One region of the Arthrobacter sp. A2-55 genome, then DNA from elsewhere that is predicted to be linked to it. Evidence: riboswitches for the same ligand, from Rfam matches in the RefSeq annotation. Region 1 holds a riboswitch; each other region holds the start of a gene.
The links. A riboswitch is a leader RNA that binds a small molecule or an ion and turns the genes downstream of it on or off. The one in region 1 is predicted to bind cyclic di-AMP.

Region 1 (9,964 bases):
TGAGCCCGGCCTTCGGCACCCCGCCCAGACGCCGGGACAGTCCCCCGGCGAGGATCACAGCCTGCATGGGTGCGTGCTTGCGTTCACTGCCGAAGTCCCCGTCGCGGCATCCAGTGTCCATGAAGTTCATGCTAGCCCGTCCGGAACGTTCGGCTCCGTGCCACCCGGCCATAAATGTGCACTCACCGCATATTTACAGGAACTGCATTTATACTGGTCCCATGTCCATGGAAACCCTGCGCAGCAGAAAACGCGCCGCCACGAGCCAGGCGATCCGCAGGGCCGCCGTCGAGCTGGCCCTGCAGCAGGGCTACGAAAATGTCACCGTGGACATGATCTGCGCGGCCAGCATGGTCTCCCAGCGCACCTTCTTCAACTATTTTGGTTCGAAGGAGGGCGTCTATGTCGGCGCCGAAAAGGCCATGCCCACGCCGGAACTCATCCAGGGCTTTGTTGAGGGCAAGGGCAGCAGCGTGTTTGGGGACCTTTTCAGCATGCTGGCCCAGACCATAGTCAGCACCGAGCCGGACCTTGCCCTGTTCCAGGCCCGGCACCAGTTGATCCACCAAAGCCCGGAACTGCTCAAACGGGAAAAGGCACGCATTGGCGAGGTCGAGGAAACGTTCGTGCGCTACGTCATGGACCGCTTCCATTTCCAGGGACGCACCGAAGAACAAACCCCCGACCTTGAGGACGAAGCCCGCATGGTGGTCTCCCTGGTCTCGGGCGCCATGCGCTTCGCCATGCAGAAGTGGGTGGCCGGCAATTTCACCGACACCCGTGAGGAATTGGTCCGCTCGGCCTCCAGCCTGATCCAGCGCATCACCAGCAGTGAGCACTGGCCCTAATCCGGCGCCGCAACGGCCAGTTGCTGCGCAGCGCAAGCCGCGGCAGCGCGCCGTCGTACTTGGCCGGCAATCCGCCGCCCTTCCACTTTTACCCGTTCGCGTGCAAGGAACCTTTCATGACGTCGACCACCAAAATTGCCCATCCTCCCACAACGGGCGACCGCCGCAGCATCCTGCTGGTTTTTGCCGGCCTGATGCTGACCATGTTGCTGGCATCGCTGGACCAGACCATTTTCAGCACCGCCCTGCCGACCATTGTTGGCGAGCTCAACGGCGTCAGCGAGATGCTGTGGGTCATCACCATCTACATTCTCGCTTCCACCATCATGCTGCCCATTTATGGCAAGCTGGGCGATTTGATGGGGCGCAAAGGCCTGTTCATCTCCGCGATTTCCATCTTCATCCTCGGCTCGATCGTGGGCGGTTTTGCGCAGGACATGACGTGGCTCATCATTGGCCGCGGCGTCCAGGGGCTGGGCGGCGGCGGCTTGATGCTGCTCTCGCAGGCCATCATTGCCGACGTGGTGCCGGCCCGTGAGCGCGGGCGCTACATGGGCATCATGGGCGGCGTGTTTGCACTGTCATCCGTGGCCGGGCCGCTGCTGGGCGGCTGGTTCACCGACGGAATCGGCTGGCGCTGGGGCCTGTGGATGAACATTCCGCTGGGCATCATGGCCATCATTTCCGCGGTGTTCTTCCTGCGCCTGCCCAAGCACCCCCACGGAAATGCCCGCGTGGACGTTGCCGGCATGGCCGTGCTGGGCATCACCTCCACGCTGCTGGTGCTGGTGAGCACCTGGGGCGGCACCAAGTACGACTGGGGCTCGCCACAGATCATCGGCATGGCCATTGGCACGTTGGCCGCGGGGGCGGCATTCGTGTGGATCGAACACCGGGCAGTGCACCCCATCATGTCCTTGCACCTTTTCAAGGACCGCAACTTCAACCTGACCACGGCGGCAGGCCTCATCACCGGGATCGCCATGTTCGGCACGCTGGCCTACCTGCCCACCTATTTGCAGATGGTCACGGGTGCCAACGCCACGCAAGCGGGCTTTTTGATGATCCCCATGATGGCCGGGCTGCTGGTCACTTCCATCGTCTCCGGGCAGTTTGTCAGCAAGACCGGCAGGTACAAGTGGCTGCCCGTGGCCGGCATGTTGATTGTGGCGGGTGCCCTGGTGCTGCTTTCCACGATGACCACCGCCATGCCGGTTTGGCTCATCTGCGTCTACCTGGCAGTCATGGGCATCGGGCTGGGGACCAGCATGCAGATCCTGGTGTTGATAGTCCAAAACCAGTTCCCCAATTCACAGGTGGGCATGGCCACGGCGTCCAACAACTACTTCCGCCAGGTGGGAGCCTCGCTGGGTTCCGCCGTCGTCGGCAGCTTGTTTGCCCACCGGCTGGCGCAAATCCTCACCGAGCGGATGTCCGCCGGCGGCGGCCAGCAGGGTGGCGGCATCAATTCCCTGACGCCGCAGATTGTCCGGCAACTGCCCGAGCAGGTGCGCAGCATCATCATTGGCGGCTACAACGACGCCCTGACGCCGATCTTCGCCTACATGGTGCCGCTGCTGCTGGTTGCTGCGGTGCTGTTGATGTTCGTGAAGGAGATTCCGCTGGCAACCAGCATTGACCGGCAGCCCTCACCGGAAGACGCCGGCGTTGCGGTGGTCGGCGTTGCGGTGGTCGGCGTTGCGGAGGCCGGCTCCGCAACGGTGGACGGTTAGCCTCGACACGTCAAAGGGCCCCGTCATGGTGACGGGGCCCTTTGACGTGGTTGCTGCTTGGCTTAGTGGCCGATCGCGATGAAGACCGGGCCGGAGCCGACGTTCACGGAGTACAGAACGGTTGAACCGTTGAATCCGCCGTGGACGGCCATGCCGTTGCCTACGTAAACAGCGATGTGGGCCATGCCGCCGCCACCGTTTGCGTAGTAGATGAGGTCACCGGGCTGTGCTTCGGCCTGGCCCACGGTGCGGCCCAGGGACATGTAGTCCGCCGGCCAGCCGTGGAAGTTGATGCCTGCGGCCGCCAGGGAGTTGGAGGCCAGCGCGGTGCAGTCCTGTGCAACACCCAGCTGGGCGTAAGCCGCAGCTGCAATGGTTGCCCCAATGCCGCTCTTGACAGCAGGCTTGGCGGCCGGCGCAGGAGCTTCAGTGGTTGTGATGACGGGAGCTGCGGTTGCGGGAGTTGCTGCGACTGCGGCAGCCGGGGCTGCTGCAACATCGTTGCTCTGTGCTGCCACGACGGGTGCCTGCACAGCAGGAGCCGGCGTGGAAGTGACCACAGGGCTTGCGAAGGAAATCTTTACTGTGGATGCCGCCGTTACGCCGGAGGCCAGCTCCGAGTTCAGGCTAAGCGTGGTTCCACCGTCAGATGCACGCTCCACGGTGGGGGTTGATGCGTTTGCTGCGATACCAGAAGTAAGGACAAGCCCTGAAGCTGCTGCGATTACAGCGGCCTGGCGTCCGACACCACCGACGTTGGAGCTGACGGCTTTCGAGATGACGGAGATCGGGCTGGTCTTAACAACCTCGGCGCGGTGGCGCCCAAGGGCAGTGTTTGAAGACAAGAAGGATCCTCTCCCAAAGCCTGCGAGGTAAGCTGTCGGATTCGGATGGGAGTCACCCGGCCGCATTCCCATCCACCGCTGAAGACGAATCTTCTGTGCGGATGTAGTGCGACTTCACCCCTAGGACTTCTCGTGAAAACGAAGCCCGATATTGGTTCCCCCGCCCCTGCCAGACGATTGTTACGAACGGACCATGAGCAGTGGCAGAGCTAGGCAATCCACTCATGGGCGCCCGCTTGATTCGAAGCAGGCGCGGTTACGACGGTACAACAGATTTTCGCCAATGTCACGTTCCGGTCACGGTGCGGTGTCAAAGCCGTGACCTGGCACCCCCTGTGGAGGGATTAAAGCCAGCCTTGCGGGTCAACGGTTTCGTCATCCACCAGCACCTCAAAGTGCAGGTGGCAGCCGGTGGAGTTGCCGGTGGTGCCGCTCAGCGCAATGAGGTCGCCACGCTCCACTTTTTGCCCGACTTTGACGCCGATTGAGCTGAGGTGGCTGTAGCTGGTTGAGAGGCCGTTGCCATGGTTGATGACCACCCGGTTGCCACCGCCAAACTCATGCCATTGCGCGTAGCTCACGGTGCCGCCGGCAGAAGCAAATACCTCGGTCGAGCACTGGATGGCAAAGTCCTGGCCGGTATGGAAGTCTCCTGCGGCTCCGGTCACGGGATTGATGCGGGCTCCAAACGGCGATGTCTGTACCAGGTTTTTCAGGGGTGCCGACAGCGTCCCCTTGGCTGCCTGGGGTGTCACCTTGGCGGCCTCGACCTGCAGTGTCTGCTTCAGCTGACCATCAAGGTTGAGCGAGCTGCCCACGGCCGGGGTGGCAAAGCTGATGGGCACGTCCGCGGCCGCTGTCACCAGGGATTGCACCGCCAGGGCCGGTTGGGCGTCCACGGCCGGGAGTGCGCCGCCGGCGGAGGGAAGGGCGACGGCCAGCGCCAGTCCTGTCGCGGCCAGCACAATTCCCGCTGTCTGCCCCGCGCCACTGGGGAAGCCGGGCTTTCGGCCGGCACGGACCCTGTAACGGGATCCGGAGCGGGCCGGGTGGCCGTGCGCAGTTTGCGGCTTGGCCCTGCCCCGCTCTGCGGCGAGCGCTTCCCGGCGGCTGGCCGGGACGCCCTCGGGCACACAGGTGGCCTGCACAACCACGCGACGGCGGCCGTGCTGAATTGCCTCTGACACTCAATACCTCTCTATAAAGGCACCTGCGAGGTTAGCTGTCGGATTCGGATCTGAGTGCAGCTTGTTGATCCGGCCCGCGCCCGGCACATTGGCATCCCGTTGCAGTCCTGGCGGAGTGCGTGGATGGGATTTAAGTGCGTGGCCTGCGGGCTTCACCCCAAGGCGGACTGTTGGGTCCGCCGCTTGTGGTTCCCCCGTCCTTGCCTGAATTGCTTGCAAACCATCTTTTGAAGGCAAGGCTCGGTGTCAAAAGTTGGTAACGCTTTGGTTACAGCGCCGTTGGCTACTATACGGTAAATCTGGCCGCCGTGATAATTCCGTTATCTCCTGGGCGGCTGGCGCCGGGGCCATGGAGGGCGCCTTCAGGGCTAGTCAGCTCATGGAAACAAAAACATGTGAGGCAACTTCGGGAGGCAGTTCCAAGGCGCCTTCGATGCCTGGGACGCGAACCGAGATGTATTCGCCCACCTGGGCCAGCGAAATCTGCGCGCCGGGGCGCAGGCCGCCCTCGTCCAGCTGGCCAAGAAGCTCCGGTTCCACCTGAATGCGCTCCGAGAGCCGGTGGATGGTGACGGACTGGTCCGGGGAGTAGGTGCCCATGGCCTCCACCAGGGTCACCAGCCCGGCAGAGAACTCCGGCGCCACTTCCCCGCCCAGTTCCTCCAGGCCCGGGATGGGGTTGCCGTAGGGCGATTCCTCAGGCTTGCCCAGCAGGTCATACAGCCGCTGCTCCACGCGTTCACTCATGACGTGCTCCCACCGGCAGGCCTCCTCATGCACGTAGGCCCAGTCCAGGCCAATGACGTCGGAAAGCAAGCGTTCGGCCAGGCGGTGCTTGCGCATCACGCGGGTGGCCTTGTCCCGACCGGCGGGGGTGAGCTCGAGGTGCCGGTCCCCGGAAACTATCACCAGGCCGTCACGCTCCATGCGCCCGATGGTCTGGGACACGGTGGGACCGGAATGGTGCAGGCGCTCTGCAATGCGGGCCCGCAGGGCAACGATGTTCTCTTCTTCCAGCTCCAGAATGGTTCGCAAATACATTTCCGTCGTGTCAATCAAATCTGTCACGTCAGATTCCTCCTAATGTTGAGCGAGATTCCGGGCAGGGGCCTGACTCCCTACGTTATCGTGCTTAATACAAGGGATGAAAACGGTCCTTTGTTCCCGGCCGGCACCCACAGCCCGATTGTTTCGGCATGCGGCCCGCATTTCGGGATGGGCGCCATTTTGCGGCAGAATTGGCACCAGGCCCTTGGCGCCTTTACTTCCATCGCTTAAATTTTGGAGCAAACACGTGAGCGAATCCACGCCCCTCACCATCCCTGCCAATCTTCGCCCGGCCGACGGCCGCTTCGGTGCCGGCCCGTCCAAAGTCCGTCCCGAGCAGGTGGCTGCTCTGTCCGCCGCCGGTGCCTCCCTGCTGGGGACCTCCCACCGCCAGGCTCCCGTGAAGAACCTCGTGGGCGAGGTCCGCAGCGGCCTCAAGGAATTCTTCGGGGCACCGGACGGCTACGAGGTCATCCTGGGCGTGGGCGGCTCCACCGCTTTCTGGGACGTGGCCTCCTTCGGCCTGGTTGAGAAGAAGGCCCAGCACCTCTCGTTTGGCGAGTTCGGTTCAAAGTTTGCCTCTGCCACCAACAAGGCACCCTTCCTGGATGCCTCCTCCATCATCACCTCCGCCCCGGGGACACGCCCCGAGCCGGCAGCCGAGGCCGGCGTGGATGTTTACGCCTGGCCCCAGAACGAGACGTCCACCGGCGTCGCCGCCCCCGTCAAGCGCGTTGCAGGGGCCGACGGCGGCGCTCTGGTCGTGGTCGACGCCACCTCGGCGGCTGGCGGGCTGGCCGTGGACATCACCGAGGCGGACGTGTACTACTTCGCGCCGCAGAAGAACTTTGCCTCCGACGGCGGCCTGTGGCTGGGCCTTTTCTCCCCGGCCGCGTTGGAACGTGCCGCCCGCATTGGCGCCACGGACCGTTGGGTGCCGGACTTCCTGAACCTGAACACGGCCATTGACAACTCCCTCAAGAACCAGACGTACAACACGCCCGCGCTGTCCACGCTCGTCACGCTAAACGAGCAGGTCAAGTGGCTCAACGGCAACGGCGGGCTCGACTTCGCCGCCAAGCGAACGGCGGACTCCGCAGGGCGCCTGTATTCCTGGGCCGAGGCCTCCAGCGTGGCCACCCCGTTTGTGGCCCGGGCCGAGGACCGCTCCAATGTCATCGTCACGATCGACTTCGATGACTCCGTCGACGCGGCCGCCGTTGCCAAGGTGCTGCGCGCCAACGGGATCGTGGACACCGAGCCCTACCGCAAGCTGGGCCGCAACCAGCTGCGCATCGCCACGTTCGTCGCGATCGATCCGGATGACATCACGGCACTGACCAAATGCATCGACTACGTGGTGGAAAACCTCTAGGCATCCCGCCGGGAGGCCGGAACGGATAATTGATCCCGATATATTAGGCTCAATTATCCGTTTCGGCCTCCTCAGCGCCGCGGAGGGTCAGGCCGGTTCTTCCCAGAACGCATCCAGCTGGGCCTGGTCGGAGTAATGTCCGCGGACGGCGTGAATGAGGCCGTCCTGCACGCGCATCAGCTGACAGCCGGTGATGTCCAGGATGCGCCCGCCAAAGTCCCCCGTGGCGTGTTGGATGGCCACCACGTATTTCTCACCCACGGCAACGTCGAGGAGCTCGGCCTTGAACGTGCCGCCGGAGAGTGGGCCAAGCTTCGCCAGGAACTCGTCCCGGATGGCCGCCCAGCCAATGTGGTCGCCCGAAATTGGGCTGCTGCCGGGCAGGTGCCACAACGCATCGGCAGCAAAACAACCCTGCGCCGCGGCCATGTCACGGTCGGCAACGGCAGTATAGAAACGGCGCACCACATCAACTGCTGCATCATCCATGCGCAAAGCATGGACCCGTGGCCGGGCCCCCGTCAACAGCCGCTTGGTTGCCGAGTCGACAGGGCCGGTCAGTTGCGCGAAAACTCGCCGTCAGAGTAGGAGTCGTCGTCGCCGCCGTCGGCGACGGCGTCGGCCTCGGTGGCCTCGTCATCGTCGTCGGTGCCCGCGTCACTGTCGTCGCCGTCGGCAACGTCCGCGGAGTCGCCGCCGTCCTCGGCAGCAGCCTCTCCCGCATCGCCGCCGTCGTCCTTGGCATCAGCCTGCTCCTCGCCGCCGTCAACTGGACCCTCCGCGGCAGCCAGGGCCGCAGCGTCCTCGGGCCGGACGCGCTCGGCCCACGGCACCCACGGCGGGGCCAGCACGGAGCCGTTGGTTGGCAACAGGCCCACCTCATTGACCGTGGCCTCCTTGGACCGCGAAACACGGGTGATCGTGGCAAACCACTCCCACCCCGTGTAGCCGGGTAAATTGCACTCAAAAAGGTGGGTGACGCAGCGGATCCCCTCGCTGCGGGCTCCCACATGGCGGCCAATGTCGCCGTCGGCGGCAATGTCCAGGATGGCCGTGCGCGCCGTGGCGACGGCTTCGGCCAAGAAGGAGTCCGGCTTGCCCACCCGCCAGAGCGGCACGCCGGGGCGCTGCGGGGCAGGGGCTGCCAGCTGGGGGGAATCGGTGGGAAGTTCGGTCATGGTGGGCACCGTTACGCGTCGAAGTTGTCGGCAACCTTGCGCAAGGCCGCCGCAATCTTGCTCGCGTCGCCTTCCGGGTATTTGCCGTTGGTCAAGGATCCTACGGAATGCTCCAGCAGCGACACCAGGTCCTGCACAATGGGGGCCAGGTCGCGGGCGGGCATGCGCTTGGCCTTGGCCACGGACGGGCCGCGGTCAATCACCTTGGCGGCCATGGCCTGGGCACCCTTGCGGCCGTCAGCCACGCCAAATTCCATTCGCGTGCCCGGCTTGATCTCGCCCGTCCCGGGGGCCAGGGCGTTGGCACGCAGGAACACCTCGCGGCCGTCGTCGGCCGTCAGGATGCCGAAGCCCTTGTCATTGTCGTACCACTTAACTTTGCCGATCGGCACTTGCTTTACCTCGTGTATTTCATCCGTGGGAATCACGCTTGACACCTGCGCGAGGTTTAATCGCAGTACCTGTGGGCTGTGAAATGTGCAGCTGGTACAAACAGGCACATGGCGTGCTGGTCTATTCCCTCTAGATTACCGCGTTGGGCAATGCCCGGCCGCTTTGTGCCGCACCTGTCCGCTGTTAGCGTTATGGACATGACCCCTTCACCAATTTCGCCCCGCCGCGAGCGCGCCTGGCAGGCCTTCAGCGCGGCAGCCATGGTGCTGGCCGTGGCGGGGCTGGCATCCCTGGCCTACGTGCTGCTGGGCAAATGGGCTGGCGGGACGCCCTGGCCCGGGTTCGACTGGATTGCCATGCTGGGCCTTCCCGCCGCGTTCTTCATGATGGGCGCCAGTGTGCTGCATGCCGTTTCCCGCCGCCGCAGGCTGTAGTTTCGCCGGGGCACTCGTGGGGGTAGCGTTGAGCTGATGTCCACCCTGCAGCTTTTGACTTCCCGGCTGGCCGCCGCGCCCGATGCGGAGCTGTTGTGGCTGTTGGCGCGCCGTCCGGACTTGATGGACCCGCCCGTGGCCGACTTTTCCGCCCTGGCCGCCCGGGCCTCCAGCCGGCTGGGCGTGGCCCGTGCCCTGGACCGGCTGAACCTGCCCCAGCTGCAGCTGCTGACAGCCTTGTTTGTGGTGGCCGATCCCCTGCAGGGGGCCACTGCGGGGCAACTGGCGGCCGCCGTGGCCGGTGCCACCGAAGAACAGCTGGCACCCTGGCTGGCGGAACTGTGCGCGCTGGCGCTGGTGGTGCCGGTCCAGTCCCCTGTGGTTCAGTCCCCGCCGGTTCCGTCCCGAACAACGGACGACGCCGGTCCCGCCCATTTCCTGCCAGTCGCCTCCCTGCGCGAAGTGTTGGGCGCGCACCCCGCCGGGCTGGGCCGCAGCTACGCGGAACTGGCCGCCTCCGTCCCCGGCTGCCGAGAGCGACTCGCCATGGCCGCCGGCCGTACCGCTGCAGCCCACGGAGACCCGCCGGATCCAGCAACCTGGGATCCCGCAGCCGCCTTGCACGACGCCGTGACGGCCTGTCCGTCCCCCGCTGCCCTGTTGGCCGGAGCGCCCGAGGGAACGGCGGAACTGCTGGCCCAGTTCCGCCACGTCCCCATGGGATCGGTGGCCCACGCATTTCGGGATGCGGAGGCCCGGCAGGAGGGGTCCAGGCAAACAGGGTCCCGGCAGGCAGGGTCCACGCAGGAGGAGGCCCGGCTGGCTGGGTCCACGCGGCAGGCCGGGTCCCGGCAGGAAGGATCCCGGCAAACTGGCGGCATTCAGGGCCACCCGGCGGCCGAAGCCATCGACTGGCTGACGGCC
Region 2 (9,964 bases), on a different contig from region 1:
CAAGGTGCCGAAGCGGGCAGGCTGTTCCTGACCCAGATGGTCGCCCACCACGAAGGGGCCGTCGGGATGGCGAAGTCCGAGGCCGCCGACGGCAAGAACGCCGACGCGGTGGCCCTCGCCAAGAGCATCGTCGCCTCCCAGGAAGCCGAAATCAAGGCCATGAAGGACCTGCTGGCCGCCCTGTAACGGGCACGGTTTCGTCCCCGCGTGGTGGTGGATCCCAGGGATCCCTGGGATCCCTGGGATCCACCACCGCCCATCCTTCCCTTCCCTGCTTCCCTGGAGTCCCTGTGCAACCCCGTACCCCGCTTTTCCGTGCCCGCCGTTCCCTTGCCGCCGTGGTTGTGGCCCTTCCGCTGGTCCTGGCCGGCTGCTCCACGGCCGCCGTGCCGGCCGGCCCCGCCGCCGCCCCTCCTTCAGCCCCCGCCGTGGGGCATGTCCACGGCATTTTCGTGGACCCGGCCACCGCCAAGATCTTCTTGGCCACCCACGATGGCCTGTACGACGCCACAACCAAGACCCCCGCCAAGGTCAGCGACACCATCGACCTGATGGGATTCACCCCCGCCGCCACACCAAAGGTCTTCTACGCCTCCGGGCATCCCGGGGCGGGGTCGTCCCTGCCGAACCCGGTCGGGCTCATCCGCTCCACCGACGCAGGCAAGACCTGGCAGGAAGTCTCCAGGGGCCGCCAGTCGGACTTCCATGCCCTGACGACCACCGGGGGCGGGCTGGTCGCCTTTGACGGCCAACTGCGCACCAGCAGCGACGGGATCACCTGGCAGACGTCCACGGCGGCCTTTGCCCCGGCCGTGCTGGCCGGCAGCCCCGCCTCCACGGTGGTGCTGGCGACCACCCAGGACGGGGTGCAGCGCTCCACCGATGGCGGGAAGAACTGGAAGCCGGTCCCGGGCTCCCCGATCATCCAGTTCGCCGCCTTCGCCACCTCGGCGGAGAAGGCCCCCACGGAGGCCGTCGGCGTCGCCCCGGACGGAACCGTCCATGTCTCCACCGATGCCGGACTGACCTGGCGGGCATCCGGGAAGGTCACCGGCCAGGTCGAGGCGGTCACCGCCCAGGAAGGCGGGGCCGGCACACCCAGGATCTGGGCCGCGACCACCTCCGGCGTGCAGGTCTCCACCGACGGCGGGGCGACCTTCGCCCCGGCCGCCTCCTGATCCGATGAGCGTTGGGGAGTTTTTTGCCACGACGGTCACCTCCGGCGGCCTGTTCCTGGCCATGCCACTGGCCCTGGTGGCCGGGATCGTCTCGTTCCTCTCACCGTGCATCCTGCCGCTGGTTCCCGGCTACCTCGGCTATGTTTCCGGCCTGACGGACCCGAACCAGCCACGGAACCGGCGCCGCGTGCTGGCCGGTGTCGGCCTGTTCGTGCTGGGGTTCGGGGCGGTGTTCACCCTCTATGGTGCCGCGTTCGGCATGATCGGGTCCTGGCTGCTGCGGTGGCAGGGCCCACTCCTGCGCGTCCTCGGCGCCGTCGTGATCGTCATGGGGCTGGTGCTGCTGGGGAAATTCTCCTGGCTGCAGCGGACCCGCAAGCTCACTCTGGCCCGGCGCACAGGGCTCGGCGGGGCACCCCTGCTCGGCGTGGTTTTCGGCCTCGGCTGGACACCCTGCATGGGGCCCACGCTCAGCGCCGTCCTGGCCCTGAGCGTCACCTCCGGCAGCGCCTGGCGCGGGGCCCTGCTGGCCTTCATCTACTGCCTGGGACTGGGTATCCCCTTCGCCCTGGTCGCCCTGGGCTTCGGCTGGGTCTCCCAGGTCCTGGGCTTCATCCGCCGCCACATCCGCGTCGTCAACATCGCAGGGGCGAGCATGCTGATCATCCTCGGTGTCCTGATGGTCAGCGGCGTCTGGATGCAGTGGATCTACCAGCTGCAAAACCTCTCCGGCACCTTCCTCACCCCCGTCTAAACACACCTCCACAGTCAAGGGACTTCTTCATGAAACACCACCTGAACCGGCGCTCGTTCCTGGGCCTGTCCGTCGCGGCAACCGCGGCGGCTGCCCTGGCCGCCTGCACCCCGGCCCCCGCCAAGACCACCCCGACCACCGGGCAGGGCACCCGCATCCTGCCGACCGACCCGCTCGTCGCCGAATACGAGGCCCGCCGGGCCGCCACAGGCAAAACCGTCACCAAGACCCTCACCCCGGCCCCGTTCTCCACCACCCTGGCGGGCAAGAAGGTCACCACGTGGGGGTACGACGGCGCCCTCGTCGCACCCACCCTGCGCGGCACGGCCGGCGACCAGCTGGACGTCACCGTGGCCAACAAGCTCACCGAGGGCACCAGCATCCACTGGCACGGGCTGGCGATGCGCAACAACGACGACGGCGTCCCGGGCCTGACCCAGGAGGCCATCGGCGCCGGGAAAGACTACCCCTACACCTTTAAGCTGCCCCACCCGGGCACGTACTGGTACCACTCGCACGTGGAGATGCAGCGAGAACGGGCCCTCTACGGGGCCCTGGTCATCGAGGACCCGAAGGAACCACTGAAGTACGACAGGGACTGGGTCATCGTCCTGGACGACTGGCTCGACGGCGTCACCGGAACCCCGGACGGGACCCTGAAGGAACTGGCCCAGGGCATGGGCGGTATGGGCGGCATGAGTCACGGGAGCGGTGGCATGGGAAGCGGTGGCATGCTTATGGGTGCCACCAGCGAGTTCCTGGGCGGGGACGCCGGGGATGTCGCCTACCCCTTCCACCTCTTCAACGGCCGGGACCCCGGGAACCCGGAGACGGTCGAGGCCACGGCTGGGGAACGGATCCGGTTGCGGATCATCAATGCCGCGGGCGACACCGCTTACCGGGTCGGGGTTCCGGGCCAAAAACTGACCCTGACCCACACCGACGGGTTCCCCGTCCAGCACACCGAGGTCGACGCCGCCGTCCTGGGCATGGGTGAGCGCATCGACGCACTCCTGACCGTCAGGGATGGCTATACCCCCGTCCTCGCCCTGGCCGAGGGGAAGGGCCAAATGGCCTACGGGCTTCTCTCCACCGGGGCCGGAACCGCTCCCGCGCTGGGCAGCCTCCCGAAGACCCTGGAGGGCACGGTCGTCGACGGCGGCCAGCTCGCCGCCGACCCGTCCGTCACCCTGGCCTCCAAGAAACCGGACCGCACCCATGAGGTGCGCCTGACAGGCGGGATGATGAGCTACGACTGGGGCATCAACGATGCCCGTTTCGACATGGCCAACCCCTTCGAGAACGCCTTCGGCCTCAAGGCCGGGGAGCGGGTGGAGGTGAAGTTCACCAACGAGACCATGATGTGGCACCCGATGCACATCCACGGCCACACCTTTCAGGTCGGGGCCGCCGGGGCCCGCAAGGACACCGTCATTGTCCGGCCCATGCAAACCGTCACGGTCTACTTCGATGCCGACAACCCGGGCCAGTGGCTCTTCCACTGCCACAACGCCTACCATGCCGAACGCGGCATGATGGGCGTCTTCTCCTACACCAAATAAGGCCAGGCACCTCATGAATCCAGCCACACTGGCACCCCTGCTCATCCCCTCACCCACCATCAGTGCCTTCCAAATCGGGCCGCTGACCATCCGCTTCTACGCCCTGTGCATCCTTGCCGGCATTGTCATTGCCGTGTGGCTCACCAGCCGGCGGCTGACCGCCCGCGGCGGCCGGGACGGGGCGGTCCTGGACATTGCCATGTGGGCGGTACCCTTCGGTATCGTCGGCGGCCGCCTCTACCATGTCATCACGGACCCGGAACTGTATTTCCTGCCCGGGAAGAACCCGTGGAATGCGCTGAAGATCTGGGACGGCGGGCTCGGCATTTGGGGCGCCATCGCCCTGGGCCTGCTCGGCGCCTACATTGGCTGCCGCCGCCACCGGGTCCCGTTCACGGCCCTGATTGACGCCGCGGCGCCGGGCCTGCTGATTGCCCAGGGCCTGGGGCGGTGGGGGAACTGGTTCAACAACGAACTTTACGGCGACCCCACCACGGTGCCGTGGAAGCTGGCGATCCATCAGATGGACTTCAGCACCGGCCGCGCCCATCTGGACAGCGCCGGCGCCCCTGTCATCCTGGGCTACTTCCAGCCAACGTTCCTGTACGAATCCCTGTGGTGCCTGGCGGCAGCGGGCGTGCTGCTTTACCTGGACAAACGGTTCCGGCTCGGTGCCGGGTCCGTCTTCGCCCTCTACGTCGTCCTCTATACCGCGGGCCGGTTCGTGTTCGAGCTGCTGCGCTCCGACTACGCCAACACCATCCTGGGGCTGAGGGTGAACACCTGGGTCGCCGGCCTGCTGCTGCTCGCCGGACTTGTGGCCTTTCTGGCGCTTCGCAACAGGAACCGCTCCTCCGCCGGACCAGCATCCAACGCCGATACACCCGACAACACTGTCAACCCGTCGACCCCCAGGGACCACCATGTCTAATGCCAAGGACCGCCAGGCCGAACGCCAGGCGAGGATCGATGCCGTGTTCGCCGTGCACCGGGTGAAACAGCGGCGAAGGAACCTTTTTGTCTACGGAGGCTTCGGCCTGCTTGCCGTCGCCATGATCACCGTCGTGACGTTCGTGGTCACCGGGTCCATCCAGAACCGCAATACGACGGCTGAAGCGGCCAGGGCCCCCATCGCCGGGGTGCAGGCATACCCGGACCTCACCCGCAACCACGTCCCAACCCCGGTCGGCTACCCGCAGCAGCCAGGGGTTGGCGGGGACCATGCTGCGACCTGGACGAACTGCGGCATCTACTCGGCACCGGTGAACGAGGGGCGGGCGGTGCATTCCCTTGAGCACGGGGCCGTGTGGATCAGCTACAAGCCGGACCTTTCCCTGCCAGAGGTGGGGACCCTGACAGCCCTGGCCAAGGGCAAGCCCTATGTCCTGCTCAGCCCCAACCCGGGCCAGGCTGCCGCCGTGACCGCATCCGCCTGGGGCACCCAGCTGGAGGTTCCCAGCGCCGGGGATTCCCGGCTGCCCGTGTTCATCAAGGCCTACGCCATGGGCCCGCAAACACCCGAACCCGGGGCGCCCTGCTCCGGCGGCACCAACGGCTAAACAATCCCCCCTCATGAAAGGACAACACATGAAACAGAATCTCCCCGGCGACGACGCAGCAAAAAACTGGCGCCACCACCGGCGCCTGATCAGGATCGGCCAGGCCGTCATGGTCCTGGGCGGCCTGGTCGGCCTCTCGCATTGGTTCGCCCACGTCGCCGTGCCTGGCGGCCCGCCCGGCATCCAGGACCTTCTCATCGGCTACCCCACCGCGGGGCTGGTGCTGATCGCCGGGGCCGTCCTGGCCGGGCGCACCAGCCCCAAAAAGAAAAGCTGACATGCCGCCCTGGGACGTGCTGGCCACGTCCTGGACCCTGAACCGGACTGCTGCGTGCCTCCTGCTCCCCGCGGCGGTGCTCTATGCCCGGGGCCTGGCCGGTGCCCGCCGGAGGGGCCTGCGGTGGCCGGTGTGGCGGGCGTCGTCGTTCTATGCGTTGGGGCTGGGCAGCTTCGCGGTGCTCAGCTTCGGCTTCCCCGGCGTGTACAGCCATGACCTGCGCTGGGTGTTTACGGTGAAGGTCACCGGCTACCTGTTCGTGGTCCCCCTGCTGGTGGGGCTGGACAGGCCGCTCACCCTGGCCCGGGCAACCCTGGGCACCGCCGGCCTGGTCCGGTTGGAGGCGTTCCTGGACAGCAGGGTGATGCGGCTGCTGGGCAACACGATCGTCGCCGCACTGCTGGGCCTGACCCTGTTTACGCTCTTTTTGACGCCTCTGTTTTATCCCCTGCGCACCAGCCCCGTCGTCGATGTGGTGCTGACGATGGTGGTGCCCCTGGTGGGCTCGCTGATGACCGTGCCGATCATTAAGGAAAGGGACCGGGAGGCGGTGAATGCGCTGGTCGTGGTGGAGTTCATCTACGTGTTCATCGAACTCGTCGCCGACGCGGTCCCCGGGATCATGATGCGCATGGTCCCGCGGGTCTTTGACGGCGCCACCGCGGGGCTGCTGGGGCATCCGGGCTGGATGCCGGGGCCGTTGCGGGACCAGCAGCTGGCCGGGGACCTGCTGTGGTTCGTGGCGGAAATCGTGGACTTGCCCCTGCTGATGTTGATGTTCGTCCGCTTCGCGCACAGCGACCGGCGGGAGGCTCGCGCCTTCGACGGGCTCAGTGAGGACCAGTTCGCCGAACTCGCCAGTGAACACCTGGCCAACCGGCGGGACTACTGCGCCCGGCCGGGGAACGGGGGGACCGTTAGATGAAGGGGGCAGGGTCGACAGTCTGGTCGTTGACCATGACCTCAAAGTGCAGGTGGCAGCCGGTGGAGTTCCCGGTCGAGCCGACACCTGCAATTTGCCTGCCCGCGCCGACCTGCTGGCCGACGCTGACGCCGATGCTTTCCAGATGGTTGTATGTGGTTTTGAGGCCGGCCCCGTGGTCGACGACGATGCGGTTTCCGCCCCCGTACGGGCTCCAGCCCGCCTCGACCACTGTTCCCGCCCCGGCGGCGAACACGGCAGTGCCGCACGCGCCGGCGAAGTCGATCCCGGTGTGCAGTTCCCCACTGGCCCCGGTTAGCGGGTTGGTGCGGTATCCGAAGGGCGAGGTGACGGTCAGTGCAGCCAAGGGCGGGCGCAGGCCCGGGGATGCCTGCGCCGCAGGGGGTTGCGCAGGGGCGGCAGGCTCCAGTGTCTCTCGTGGAGCTGGTGGAGTCGGCTCCGGGAGGGGTGCCTTTTGTGCCGCGGCCGGGTGCACCTCGGGTGCCGGGGCCGCAGTGGGTGCGGTTTTGCTGCGGACCACGGGCCTGGCAAAGGACACCACGACGTCCTTGTCCGCCGTCACCGCCGCTTGCGCGGAGGGTGCGGCCGAACTGGCGGTCACCGCCGAGGCCAGGTGGCCGGTGTCGGCGTGGGCGGCCGGAAGGGCCGTCAGGGCGATGAACCCTGCCGCCGCAACCATCCCCAGCTGGTGGCGCCGCCGGGGCCGTTCGGGCGCCACCACGGGATCGGCCGCCCAGTGGCGGCCGTGCTGGCGGTGGGCAGGCATCAGGGGGGTCCTCTCGACGCCGGCGAAGTTAGCTGTCGGATTCGGGCGAGGGGCCTGCCCGGCCCGCCCAACATCCAGGCGCAGTGGCGCTGGCATGGTGGACGTGCTTCACCCCGAGGTGCACCAGGGCACCGGTGGTGGTTCCTCCGCCCCCGTCGGGAAGCTGAACGGTCGCGGGCCGCCGACGGGGTTTGGCGAAGCGGCCCGCAAACATACCCATTGGGGGTATGTGTTTAGTCAAGGCTAACCCATGAAACTCAAAAGTTACAATTCCGTTACCTAAGGATTCCCATGTCACATCCCACACCCCGGCGGGCCCCCCTGCCAGCACTACCCGCGGTCGCCGGCACCCCGTCGCGGCGCCGTTTCCTTCGGCTGTCGGCCCTCTCCGGCGCCGCGGCCGTCGCCTTGTCGGGGTGCGCGGCGAACGATTCCCTGGCTCAACAGGCCAATGCGGGGGACAACAAGAACTTCATTGCCGGGGACGGCTCGGTGGCCCAGTACGCCAAGAATGAGCGCAAGGACCCGGTCGTCCTGACGGGCAAGTTGTTCGACGGCACGGCCGTGACCTCCGCGGCCTGGAAGGGGCAGGTGGTGGTGCTGAACTTTTGGTATGCGGCCTGCTCCCCGTGCCGGCTGGAGGCGCCCCGGCTGGAGGCCCTGTACCGGGAATTTAAGGCGGCCGGTGTTCTGTTTTACGGGGTCAACCTCCGGGACCGGGAACCGGAAGCCGCCGCGTTTGAACGGACCTTTGGGGTCACCTACCCCAGCATGGAGGACTCCGGCGGCGCGGTGCTGCTGGCCATGACCAAGTACGTTCCCCCGCAGGCGGTTCCCACCACGCTGGTGCTGGATGCGACGGGCAGGGTTGCCTCCCGCATCCTGGGCCTGGCCGACCAGGGCACCCTCAAGGCCCTGATTTCTGACGCCCTGGCAGGGAAGTAGCCATGACAACCATGAAAGAGACTGCCACGGGCGCACCGAACCTTCCGGACGGGGAACCGGTCCTGCCCCGTCTGGGTGCCCGAGGGATGCTGCGGTGGGCGTGGCGGCAGCTGACCAGCATGCGCAACGCCCTGTTGCTGCTGCTGTTGCTGGCCGTCGCCGCCGTGCCCGGGTCCCTGTTCCCCCAACGGCCTGTCAACCCCTCCGTCGTCACCCAATACCTCAAGGACCACCCCGACTACGGGCCATGGCTGGACAAGTTCCAGTTCTTCAACGTCTACGCCTCCGTGTGGTTTTCCGCGATCTACCTGCTGCTGTTCATTTCCCTGGTCGGCTGTGTGGTGCCCCGTGCCCGGGCGCATTGGAAGGCCATGCGCTCGGCCCCGCCCCGCACCCCCAAGCGCCTGTCCCGGCTGCCCGAATACGGGACCCTGGAACTGCCGGCATCAGCCGGGATCAGTGCCGGCCAGGCCGTGCAGGACGCGGCACGCCTGCTGCGCCGGCGCCGCTACCGGGTCCATCTCTACGATGCCGGAGGGGACCGCCCTTCCGTGGCGGGAGAGCGCGGGATGGTCCGGGAGGCGGGAAACCTGCTCTTCCATCTCTCCCTGGTCGGGGTCCTGGTCTGCGTCGCGCTCGGGGGCCTGTTCGGCTACCGGGGCCAGAAAATCCTGGTCGAGGGCGATACCTTCGTCAACACCCTCGTCGGCTACGACCAGTTTGCCCCCGGAGCCAGTTTCGACCCCGCCCGGCTGGACCCGTTCGCCATCACCTTGAACAAATTCTCGGTGACGTTCGACCGTTCCTCCAAGGCCCACTACGGCCAGCCCATCGACTTCACCGCCGCCGTGACGGTCACAGACAAGCCCGGTGCGGCCCCGGTGAAGAAGATCCTGAAGGTCAACGACCCCATCACCATCGGCGGGGCCAGCTTCTACCTGGTCGGCAACGGCTACGCCCCCGTGGTGACGATCAAGGACGGCACCGGGAAGACCGCGTTCAGCGGCCCGGTGGTCTCCATCCCCAGCGACGGCGCCTACACCTCCCTGCTGGTCATCAAGGCCCCCGACGCCCGGCCCTCCCAGCTGGGATTCGTCGGCTTCTTCCTCCCCACCGCCCTGGTCAACGAGCAGGGGATTTCCTATGCCAGCGACCCGGATCCGTTGAACCCGCGGCTGAACCTGAACTCCTACTACGGGGACCTGGGCCTGAACGCCGGGGTGCCCCGCAACGTCTACACCCTGGACACGAAGAACCTGACCCCGCTGAACAACCGAAACCTCAAGGCCGGGGGGATCGTGCTGGCACCGGGGCAACGCTACACGCTGCCCGAGGGCAAGGGGTCCATCAGCTTCGACGGGATCAAACGCTACGTCGGCATCGACGTCCGCCACGACCCCGGCCAAATCGGGGTGCTGGTCTTCTCCCTCGCCGCCCTCGCGGGCCTGATCGCCTCCCTCTTCATTGGCCGCCACCGGGCCTGGGTCCGGACGGGAACCCACCCGGACGGGCGGACCATGGTCGAATACGGGCTCCTGGCCCGCGGGGAGAACCACCGCCTCGCCGTCGAGGCGGACGCCCTCGGCACACTCCTGCACCGGCACTGGCTTGGTGCCGGCGAAACCACCACCACTTCCCCCAAGGACCTCTAATGCCAACCATCAATGAAACCTTCGCCCTCTACAGTGAGCGGTTCATGCTCCTGGCCGGGATCGCCTACGTGGCCGCGCTCATCGCCTTCGCCTGGGACCTGGTCACCAACAGCAAAACCGCCCGCACCGTCCAGCACCAGGCCCTGTACGCCGCCCCCGCAGCCCAACAGGCTACCGGGGACAGGGTCCCGGCCCGAGCCGGCGCCGCGGGCCACGGCAGGCCGGAACCCGGGGGCCCGGAGACGGCGCTCGGTGAACCAGACGGGGCGCTGGAGGGTCCGGAGGGGCGGGCCGAGCGGCCCACCAACCGCCCTTCCGGTTCCGCCCC
Region 3 (9,964 bases), on a different contig from region 1:
GGCGTTGAAGGCATGCCCCACATTGCCCACTTCAGTGCCTGGGTTCGCCACGGTGTCGGGGACGCGGACGCTCAGGGCGACCTCCCCGGCGTCGAGCGGCAGCTGGGCCACCCGGGAGGCAACGGCGGAGAGCTTTTCCAGCGGGGCCATGTTCCGTCGAATGATCACGGTGCCCGCCAGGCCCAGGAACACCAGCCCGGCCAGGGAGACCAGGATGATGGTCAGGACCAGTTTCGCGAGGGTGCGGTCGACGGCGCCCAGCGGCAGCCCGGTGATCAGGACGCCCCCGTCGGGGACGGCAACTGCCTGAAGCCGGTAGCTGCCGATGGACAGGGCCTGGTCGGTCATGGACCCGGCCGTGGGTAGCCCGGCAAGGATTTGTGCATCATTGTTGGTCAGCTGCTGCCGCGTGCCGCTGGGGGAGAGGACGCCACCGGTGACCACGTAGCCGCCGCAGATGATGGCGTTGAGCTGGCCGGTCCCGGTGCCGCGGGCGTTGAGCGGATCGGGGCGGGCGCAGGCGGAACCGGAGGGTGCGTTGAGGTTGAAGTCGTGGGAACGGGAGGTGGCCTGGGCCAGCTGGCTGTTGACCTGGCTGTTGAGCGACATGCTCATGGCGCTGTAGCTGATCATTCCAACCAGCACGCAGATCACGGCGAGCAGGGCCAGCATGACGGCCACCAGGCGGGTGCGCAGGTGCCAGGTGCCGGGGTGGCGAAGGCGGGCGGCCGCGGTGCGGGCGGCCTTGCCGGCCGCGGTGCCGGCCGCGGTGAAACGGGGGCTGCTGCTCACACGCATGGCTTGATGACGTAGCCGGCGCCGCGGACGGTGTGGATCATGGGTTCGCGGTCGGCGTCGATCTTCTTGCGCAGGTAGGAGATGTACAGCTCCACAATGTTGCTTTGGCCGCCAAAGTCGTAGTCCCACACGCGGTCCAGGATGCGGGTCTTGCTCAGCACGTGGCGCGGATTTTCCATCAGGTACTGCAGCAGCTCGAACTCGGTGCTGGTCAGGGTGATTTCGGCGCCGGCGCGGGACACTTCTCGGGTGTCGCGGTTCAGGGACAGGTCCCCCACCGTCAACTCAGCGGCGTTCGGCGCGGTGACCCCGGCGCGCTGGACAATGCGGTGCAGGCGCAGCAGCACCTCCTCCATGCTGAAGGGCTTCGTCACGTAATCGTCGCCCCCGGCATGCAGCCCCGTGAGCCTGTCCGCGACGGCGTCCTTGGCGGTCAGGAACAGGGCGGGGATGTCCGGGTAGATGGTGCGGATGCGGCCCAGCAGTTCCACGCCGTCCATGCCGGGCATCATGACATCCAGGACCAGCACGTCCGGGTGGAAGGCCCTGGCTGTTTTGAGAGCTTCCTGGCCGTCGTGCGCCACGGCTACGTCCCAGCCGGCCAGTTCAATCCCCATGCGCATCAGGTCGGCCAGGGAGGGCTCGTCATCCACCACCAGGGCGCGGATGGGTTCGCCGCCCTGCCGGGTGAGCTTTTCGGGACCGTTGGCGCGGTGAGGTAGGGACATGCCTCCATTATGTCTGTGCCCGGCCTGCGTACGGCTGGAAGATTGCTGGGAGTTGTCTGTGCGTGTTTGCGGGGTTGGGCGCGAAATCCGCGGTGGGGGCGGGTTTTCACCGAAATCCCAGTAGTCCCTCAAAGCGGGTGCAAATAAGCGAGTGTCCACCACTCGTGTTTCCCGCGCGGAAGCCCCATAGCTTGGCTGCCATGCACTGGCCGCCTGGCCGAGTGCTGCGACTCGCACCCGCATATATCGATGAGACCTGGGGGTTTCCATGAGCAATGCCAGAACTATACCCAATTCCGCCCGGACCGCTGCCGGTTTGTCCGCCCGGCTGTCCGCCCGGCGGCTGGCCAGCGCCGTCGTCATGACCGGCGTTGTCACCAGCATGCTGGTGCTGGCCCCACCTGCGACGGCGGCCCCCGGGAACTCCGGGAACCCCGCGGGCACTGCCGGCATTTGCAACGGCGTCGTCAACCAGTTGGCGCACCGCGGCACTGTCCAGGAAAACCTGCTGAAGGCCGCCGCCAGGAAGAACGCCGCCGTCATCACCCAACTGCAGGCCGAACGCGCCCAGCTCCAGTCCAGCGCGGAGACCCTGAAGGCCCAGATTGCCGCCACCAACACGGCCATCGCCACTCTTGAAGCCCAGGGGGCGCAGCTGGAGGCCGACCTTGCAACGGCGTCCGCCCAGCTGGCCAGCCTACAGGCCCAGCAGGAAGCCACGGCGCAGGCCATTGCCGACGCCCAGACAGCCCTCTCTGACCTGCAATCACAGAAGGATGCCGTGGAGGGCCAGCTCACGCCGCTCCAGGCGCAGCTGGCGGACGCCCAGGCGGCCGCGGCCCAATTGAACGAGCAGGCCCAGGCCGCTGCCAGCCAGGTGGCCGCCAAACAGGTCGACATCGCTGTTGCCGACGGAGCGCTGAAAACCCTGCAGGCGTCAGCCACCCAGGCTGCCGATGCCCTCGCGGCAAAGAACACGCAAATCACCAACGCCCAGGCGGAACTCGCAACACTGACCCAGGCCGCCCAGGACGCCGACACCGCCGTGGCTGCCGCCACCCGCGCTGTCGCAGATGCCGAAGGCGAGCTCACCGTCCTTGAGAACAGCGGCACCGCGGCACAGGATGCCCTCGACGCCCAGACCGCCAAGGTGGCCGAGGCAAAAACCACCCTCGCCACGCTCACGTCTGCCGCAACAACGGCAGCCGACGCGGTCACGGCCAAGAACTCCGAAATCACCCAGGCACAGGGGCAGCTGGCGGCGCTGCAGTCGGCGGCTACAAGTGCTGCGGATGCGCTCGCGGCCAAGAATGCCGAGATCACCCAGGCCCAAAATGCCCTTGCAGGCCTGCAGACGACGGCGGCTGCCGCGGCGGCCGCGGTGGCAGACAACACTGCGCGGATTAATGCGGCCAACGCTGACATCGCCGCGCTGCAGGCGCAGATTGGAGCTGACACCACGGCGATCGCTGCCAAGCAGACGCTGCTGGCCCAAGCGCAGGGTGAGCTGACGCCGCTGCAGGCGAGCGCCAAGTTGCTCAGTGACCAAATCGTTGTCCTCAACGGGAAGATCAATGACGGCAGCGGCGGCAACAAGACCGGGCTCATCAAGCAGAGAGACGGGCTGCAGGCCCAGCTTGATCCGATCAATACCCAGATCACACAGAAGTCCGGCGAGATCTCAGCACTCCAAGACGACCTGGCCGGTTTGCAGTCCGCTGTCAACACGCTGAGTGGCGAACTGGTGGCCAAGCAGGGCGCCAGCAGCTCGCTCCAGCAGCAGGCCGCGCCATTGCAGGCGGCCTTGGACACGGCCAATGGGAATGTCGCCACCAAACTGGCCGACATCGCCGCGTTGAAGGGCCAGCTGCCTGGCCTGTCGGATGCGGTGGCAACCGCCAACGCTGCCGTGACAGACAAGGCCCGCGAGCTCAGCACACTGCAGGGCCAGCTGCCGGCGCTTCAGGATGCGGCCGGCTCCGCCCAGGCCGCCGTCGTCGCCCAGCAGCAGGTGGTTGCGAATCTGGAGGCCGCACTTCCGGCCCTGGCGGATGGCGTTGCCCAGGCCCAGGCCGCCATCGAGGCGCAAAACGCGGTGCTCCAGGGGCTGCAGTCCACGCTGGCTGCCGCCCGGGATGCTGCCACGGCGGCGCAGGAGGCGGTGGACGCCAAGAACGCGGAGCTTGCCGACCTCAACGCTGAGGTGCCCGCGCTGCAGGCAACGCTGGACGCCACCAGTGCGGCCGTCACAGCCAAGCAGGCCGAGCTTGCCGTGTTGAATGGCGAGTTGGACCAGCTCACGGCCACCCTTGCGGGCCTCAACGCGCAGATCTCCGCCAAGGAAGCGGACATCCTGGCGCTTCAGGGGCGGGTGGCGCCGTTGTTGGAGCAGCTCAACCAGCTCAACGGGGAGATCACCGCGGCGGACGCCGCGCTGACCGCACTCCAGGCCCAGCTGACCTCCCTGGACCAGCAGCTCACTGGCGCGCAGGCGGCGCTCCGCGACCTCGAAGCCCAAAAGAAGGCCAACAAGGATGCGGTCAAGGCCCAAAAGGACCTGGTGAAGGGGCTGCAGGACCAGCTGGGGTCGGTGCAGCAGCAGATCGGTGCCATTGACGGCCAAATTGCCCTGGGTGGTTGCGCGGCCTGATCCCACGGCCGCCGCGCATCGCGGTTCGAGGCCGGAGGGCATGGAAAAGGCCTCAAGTCCCCTGCATTCACAAAGGGACTTGAGGCCTTCTCAGTGGCGGTGACGGTGGGATTTGAACCCACGTTAGGCTCTCACCTAAACAACATTTCGAGTGTTGCACCTTCGGCCGCTCGGACACGTCACCAACGCGTCAACCTTACCGGGTCGGGGGCCCACTTCAAAAATGGGCCCACAACCGCGGCAAATGGGGGAGGATGGCCCCATGAACAGTGCAACGCAGCGTGCCTGGAGCTGGCACAAGCAAGGCCTGGACGGCTCCCTGGAAGGCCACGGCTCCGGCCGGGTTCTCAGCGCAGCCGGCTGGGCCCGCTCAGTGGGCGGCGCCAACCCCTACCTCACCCTCTTTGCCCGCGGCGGCATCCGCCGCGAGGAGGCGGATGCCGACGTTGCGGCCTTGCGCATCCATGAACTGCCGACGGCGCGCGGCTGCACCTATGTGCTGGGCGCGGACGACTTCGCGTGGGCCCTCACCTTGGGCGCCGGCGCCGCGGAGGCCCAGGCCAAGGTCCTGGACAAGCTCGATGTTCCGCGCAGCGAGCTGGCCGCGCTGGAAGGTGACGTGCTCGCGGTCCTGGGCGCCGGCGTCGGGCCTGGGGAAGGAAGCCCGGCAACGCTGGACCCGAAGGCGCTGAAGGACAGGCTGGGCGGCGCCGTTCGCAGCCTGGGGGAGGCGGGGAAGAAGAAGGGCGCCTCCACCACCCTGCCGGCCGTCCTGGGACTGCTGCAGGCGGACGGGCGCATCCGGCGCGTTCCCGTCAACGGCCGGCTGGACCAGCAGCGCTATTCATATGCGGCGTGGGGGCTGGAGCCCGCCACGGAGACCCCCGAACAGGCCCGTGCCCTGTTGATGGAACGGTACCTGGGCTGGACCGGCGGGGCCACGCTGAAGGAAACGCAGTGGTTCACCGCATTCACCGTGGCCCAGACCAAGGCCGCGCTGGCCGGGGCGGGGGCTGTCGAGGCGGACGGGCTGTGGATGCTCCCGGCCGACGCCGACGAGCGTGAAAATTTCGTGGCGCCGAAAGATGAGCAAATCCAGCTGCTGGCCGGAAGTGATTCGCTGTTCCTGTTGCGCCGCAACGCCGCCAGCCACTTTGCCGAGGAGGACGCGGGCAGGCAGCTGGGCAGCACCCGGCTGGCATTGCAGGCAGACCTGCCCGACCACCCCATCGTGGACCGCGGCCGGATCATCGGCCTGTGGCAATACGACCCCGGCGAGGAACGCATCGCCCACTGGCTTTTCGGTGCCCCCACGAAGGCCGTCACGCAGCGGCTCAAGGAGGTTGAGGCGTTCATCCGCGAGGACCTGGGCGACTTCCGCAGCTTCAGCCTGGACTCGCCGTCGAGCCGGCAAAAGCGGATCGACGCACTGAACGCGGCGGGCTGAGCCGTGGGCCTGGGAAGCCCGGGGGCGGAAATCGAACGGGCATCCTGTGCGGCGAGAATCCAGCCGGTTCACATCGGGCCCTGAGACCCGGCCTTTAGCGGTGCCCGCCGAAAAAATCCCTCAACAGGGCCGCGCATTCTTCCTCGCGAACGCCCGGGAACACTTCCACCCAGTGGTTGAGGCGGCGTTCGCGCAGCACGTCAAACACGGAGCCCGCAGCGCCGGCCTTCTCATCCCATGCGCCAAAAACGACGCGCGGCACGCGGGCCAGCACGATGGCGCCGGCACACATGGTGCACGGCTCCAGCGTGACCACCAGCGTGCACCCGTCCAGCCGCCAGGACCCGAGCCGGGCGGCAGCTTCCCGGATGGCCACCACCTCCGCGTGCGCCGTCGGATCCCCGTGGGCTTCGCGTTCGTTGCGGCCCGCACCCAGCACTCCGCCGTCGGGCCCCAGGACGACGGCGCCAATCGGCACGTCCCCCGTCTCCGGGGCACGGCGGGCCTCCGCCAGCGCCAGGCCCATCCACCCGGCGTGCAGGGCCGTGGCGGGGGTCTCGATTGGGCTGGGTTTCGACGTGGAGGGCACGGCTCAATGGTAGCTTTTATCTATGCGCGTACTGGTTGCGGATCATCCGCTGATTGCCCACAAATTGACCGTCCTGCGGGACAAGACCACCCCGTCATCCGTTTTCCGGCAGCTGACCGAAGAGCTGGTCACCCTGCTGGCCTATGAGGCAACCCGCGAAGTGCGCGTGGAGCCGGTCAACATTGAAACTCCCGTGTCCCCGACCGTCGGTACCGGCCTGAGCAAGCCCACGCCGCTGGTGGTGCCGATCCTGCGCGCCGGGCTGGGCATGCTGGAGGGCATGACCCGACTGCTGCCCACCGCCGAAGTGGGCTTCCTGGGCATGGCCCGCAATGAGGAAACCCTTGAGGCCATCACCTACGCCGAGCGCCTGCCCGAGGACCTGACGGGACGCCAGGTGTACGTCCTGGACCCCATGCTGGCCACCGGCGGCACCTTGATTGAGGCGTTCAAGTTCCTCTTTGATCGCGGCGCCGCGGACATCACGTGCATCTGCCTGCTGGCCGCCCCCGAGGGCCTGGCGAAGCTGGAAGCCGCCCACGGGGAACGTGACAATGTCCACGTGGTGCTCGCCTCGATCGACGAGGGCCTGAACGAAAAGTCCTACATTGTCCCCGGCCTGGGCGACGCGGGGGACCGCCTGTACGGGGTTGTCGACTAACCGTTTCGGTTTTCCGGCCGTCACGCCCTCCCGAGTATGCAGCAATGGCGACTTAGGCCCAGCCTAAGTCGCCATTGCTGCATACTCACCGCGGGGTTTAGTACCAGCCGACGGCGTTGGAGTGGCCCCAGGCGCCGCACGGGCTGCCGTAGCGGCCCTCAATGTAGCCAAGGCCCCAGTTGATCTGCGTCTTGTAGTTGGTGCGGTAGTCCGCGCCCGCCACGGCCATCTTCTCCGCCGGGAGCGACTGGGCAATGCCATACGCACCGCTGGAGGCGTTTTCGGCCGACGTCAGCCAGCTGGATTCGCGGTTCCACAGCTGCGTCAGGCAGCTCATCTGGTCGGCGCCCCAGCCGTGCGCGGCCAACTGGCCGGCGGCGTACTGCTGTGCCGCGGCGGGGTCGTCCACCAGCACGGGGGCGGCGGCCTTGGTGGGGGCAGGCGCGGCAGCCTTGGTGGCCGGCGGCGTGGCCACCGGCGTGACGGCGTCGGCCGCACCACTGAGGGACTGGGAAGTGGCCTTGGCGGCCTTGGTGGAACTCACCTGGATGCGGGAAAAGTCAATGGCAACGTCTGTGGGCGCTGAGATGGCCGACGGCGCGGCGCTGGCCTGGGTGCCGCCGGAGACAAGGCTCGCGGAGGCCAAGCCGGCGGTTGCGTTGTTGGTGGCGGCCTGGGCCAGCCCTCCGCCGGCCAGCAGCGCCCCGGCCACGGCAACAATGGCCATGCGCTTGGCAGGTCCGGCGACCTTGGCGTCAGTGTGGGAGGCCTTGCGGGCTTCGCGGCGGGAGACGGGGCGAACAGGTTCGGCGCGGCGGCGGCCGTGCTGGGGTGCTGCGGACATAGGGATATAGCCTCTCTACGCCTGCGAGGTGAGCTGTCGGGAACGGACTAGAGCATCCGGCCGTGCGGCGCAGGCATGTGCTGCGCACGTCATCGGCTTAACCCCAAGGGTCTCCATGGAGGAGACCCGCAAAAATTGGGTCCCCCGTCTCTGCCGTCTGGTATGAACGGGAAATGGGCGGCGGCAGAGCTCGGCGAACCGTCCATTTGTGCCAAGGAACCGTGGATGGTTCGGCGGGCACGAAGTCCACCCTACCGAAGCAAGGCCCAAAAGTCACATTTTGGTAACGGAGTGACCATCCTGACATTTACTTAGCAATGCTAATGACCTATGCTAAGTAATAGAAAACACGAAACCAGTGACGCCAGGACTATACGCAACTTATGATTACTTCCTCAGCAACGCCCCCGGCTGCCCGCACGGCAGCTCCGCCATCCAAGCGCCAGGCAGGTGCCGGATTACTGGCTGCCGAGCTGAGGGTGGCCATCATGCGCTCCTCCCGCCGGCTCCGCGCCGAAGCAGCGTCCCGTGACATCAGCCCGGGCCAGTATTCAGTGCTCGCGGCCATCCTCCACGGCCCCCTGACGGTGGGACAACTGGCCGAGCGGGAAATGATCCAGGCTCCGTCCATGACCCGGATCGTCAACGGGCTCGAATCCGCCGGCTATGTCACCCGCGGGGAGAACCCGCTGGACAAGCGGCAGGTGCTGGTGCAAATCACCGGGGACGGCTCGGCCATCCTGCGCAAGGCCAGGTCCCGGCGCACCCAGTGGCTCGCCAAGAGGGTGGCGGCGCTGAGCCCGGAGGAACGCGAGACCCTGCGCGAAGCGGCCCGCATCCTGCAGGAGATGAGCGCCGTTTGAATTCCATGTTCAGGGCGCTGAAGGTTTTCAACTACCGCCTGTGGGTGACAGGGGCGCTGGTGTCCAACATCGGCACCTGGATGCAGCGCGTGGCACAGGACTGGCTGGTGCTGACCATCCTCACCAACAATTCCGGCACAGCCGCGGGCATCACCACTGGCCTGCAGTTCCTGCCCATCGTCTTCCTGGGGCCGTTTGCCGGGCTGCTGGGCGACCGGGTCAACAAGCGCAAGCTCCTGCTGTGCACCCAAACGGCCATGGGGCTGTGTGCCCTGCTGCTGGGTCTGCTGGTGGTCACCCACACCGTGGAGCTGTGGCATGTCTACGTCATTGCCTTCCTGCTCGGGGTGGCCAGCGCCTTTGACGCCCCGTCGCGCCAGGCGTTTGTCTCGGAGGTGGTGGGCAAGGAGGACGTGCCCAACGCCGTCGCCCTTAACAGCGCCTCCTTCAACCTGGCCCGCCTGGCCGGCCCCGGCATTGCCGGCGTGGTGATTGCCCTGTTCGGCACCGGGCCGGCATTCCTGATCAACGCGGCCAGCTTTGTGGCCGTGATCTTCTCCCTGTGGCGCATGCGCGTCTCCGAGTTGCAGCCTGTTGCCAGAGTGCCGCGCGGCAAGGGGCAGATTCGCGAGGGGTTTGCCTACATCCGCCACCGTCCGGACCTCATGATGATCATGGTGCTGGTGTTCATGGTGGGCACGTTTGGGATGAACTTCCAGATCACCAACGCGCTGATGGCCACCACCGTCTTCCACCTAGGCCCGGGCGAATACGGGCTGCTGGGCTCCGTCATGGCCATTGGCACGCTGGCCGCAGCCCTGATGGCCGCCCGGCGCAAGAACATGCGCATGCTCTACATAGTTGGCGGGGCCCTGGCCTTTGGCGGCACCGTGGCCATCGCAGCGTTCATGCCGTCCTTTGCCCTTTATGCCGTGGCACTGGTCCCGGTGGGCCTGGCGGCGCTGACCTTCATGAATGCCTGCAACACCACCGTCCAGCTCAACACGGACGCGGCCATGCGCGGGCGCGTCCTGGCCGTGTACATGGTGGTCCTGCAGGGCGGCACCCCCATCGGTGCGCCGCTGGTGGGCTGGATCGCCACCGAATTCGGCGCCCGCTGGTCCCTGGGCATCGGGGCGGTGGTGGCCATCGCCTCCGCACTGGTGGCCCTGGTCATGATGAACCGGCGGAACCATGTGCGGATCCGCGACCAATTCCGCAGCCTGCGCCCGTTCACGGTGGCGCACGCCCTCCACCGTTGAGGAGCCCGACGGCGGGGCCGCTGGGTGGGTTTCGGGTGAACTTTTGTTGCCTTAACGTCAAAGTCTGGGAAAATGGCCGGCGTTGCAAGCGGCTTGCGGAGGGCATCCTAGCCATGCTTTTT

Region 2: another riboswitch for cyclic di-AMP. It lies ahead of LPN03_RS17845 (M23 family metallopeptidase); the one in region 1 lies ahead of LPN03_RS20815 (M23 family metallopeptidase).
Region 3: another riboswitch for cyclic di-AMP. It lies ahead of LPN03_RS05680 (hypothetical protein); the one in region 1 lies ahead of LPN03_RS20815 (M23 family metallopeptidase).

What each region holds. Positions count from the first base shown of each region.
Region 1 covers NZ_JAJLOZ010000033.1:18,431-28,394, forward strand. The annotation lists gene LPN03_RS10805 (molybdenum cofactor guanylyltransferase) at 1-121, opposite strand, end outside; gene LPN03_RS10810 (TetR/AcrR family transcriptional regulator) at 222-848, shown strand; gene LPN03_RS10815 (MDR family MFS transporter) at 965-2,581, shown strand; gene LPN03_RS10820 (NlpC/P60 family protein) at 2,644-3,426, opposite strand; cyclic di-AMP (ydaO/yuaA leader) riboswitch at 3,430-3,628, opposite strand; gene LPN03_RS20815 (M23 family metallopeptidase) at 3,771-4,613, opposite strand; cyclic di-AMP (ydaO/yuaA leader) riboswitch at 4,616-4,841, opposite strand; gene LPN03_RS10830 (metal-dependent transcriptional regulator) at 4,986-5,681, opposite strand; gene serC (phosphoserine transaminase) at 5,908-7,035, shown strand; gene LPN03_RS10840 (nuclear transport factor 2 family protein) at 7,123-7,524, opposite strand; gene LPN03_RS10845 (DUF3027 domain-containing protein) at 7,593-8,213, opposite strand; gene LPN03_RS10850 (cold-shock protein) at 8,225-8,605, opposite strand; gene LPN03_RS10855 (hypothetical protein) at 8,804-9,040, shown strand; gene LPN03_RS10860 (helicase-associated domain-containing protein) at 9,077-9,964, shown strand, end outside.
Region 2 covers NZ_JAJLOZ010000081.1:3,924-13,887, forward strand. The annotation lists gene LPN03_RS17805 (DUF305 domain-containing protein) at 1-186, shown strand, start outside; gene LPN03_RS17810 (F510_1955 family glycosylhydrolase) at 291-1,178, shown strand; gene LPN03_RS17815 (cytochrome c biogenesis CcdA family protein) at 1,183-1,932, shown strand; gene LPN03_RS17820 (multicopper oxidase family protein) at 1,962-3,494, shown strand; gene lgt (prolipoprotein diacylglyceryl transferase) at 3,508-4,425, shown strand; gene LPN03_RS17830 (DUF3105 domain-containing protein) at 4,418-5,053, shown strand; gene LPN03_RS17835 (hypothetical protein) at 5,082-5,330, shown strand; gene LPN03_RS17840 (cytochrome c oxidase assembly protein) at 5,332-6,255, shown strand; gene LPN03_RS17845 (M23 family metallopeptidase) at 6,248-7,039, opposite strand; cyclic di-AMP (ydaO/yuaA leader) riboswitch at 7,045-7,213, opposite strand; gene LPN03_RS17850 (TlpA family protein disulfide reductase) at 7,331-7,984, shown strand; gene LPN03_RS17855 (cytochrome c biogenesis protein ResB) at 7,996-9,636, shown strand; gene ccsB (c-type cytochrome biogenesis protein CcsB) at 9,636-9,964, shown strand, end outside.
Region 3 covers NZ_JAJLOZ010000013.1:25,108-35,071, reverse strand. The annotation lists gene LPN03_RS05715 (sensor histidine kinase) at 1-792, opposite strand, end outside; gene LPN03_RS05710 (response regulator transcription factor) at 789-1,526, opposite strand; gene LPN03_RS05705 (chromosome segregation ATPase) at 1,795-4,176, shown strand; tRNA gene LPN03_RS05700 (tRNA-Ser) at 4,271-4,360, opposite strand; gene LPN03_RS05695 (winged helix DNA-binding domain-containing protein) at 4,439-5,623, shown strand; gene tadA (tRNA adenosine(34) deaminase TadA) at 5,718-6,149, opposite strand; gene upp (uracil phosphoribosyltransferase) at 6,235-6,873, shown strand; gene LPN03_RS05680 (hypothetical protein) at 6,971-7,717, opposite strand; cyclic di-AMP (ydaO/yuaA leader) riboswitch at 7,722-7,907, opposite strand; gene LPN03_RS05675 (MarR family winged helix-turn-helix transcriptional regulator) at 8,101-8,580, shown strand; gene LPN03_RS05670 (MFS transporter) at 8,586-9,842, shown strand.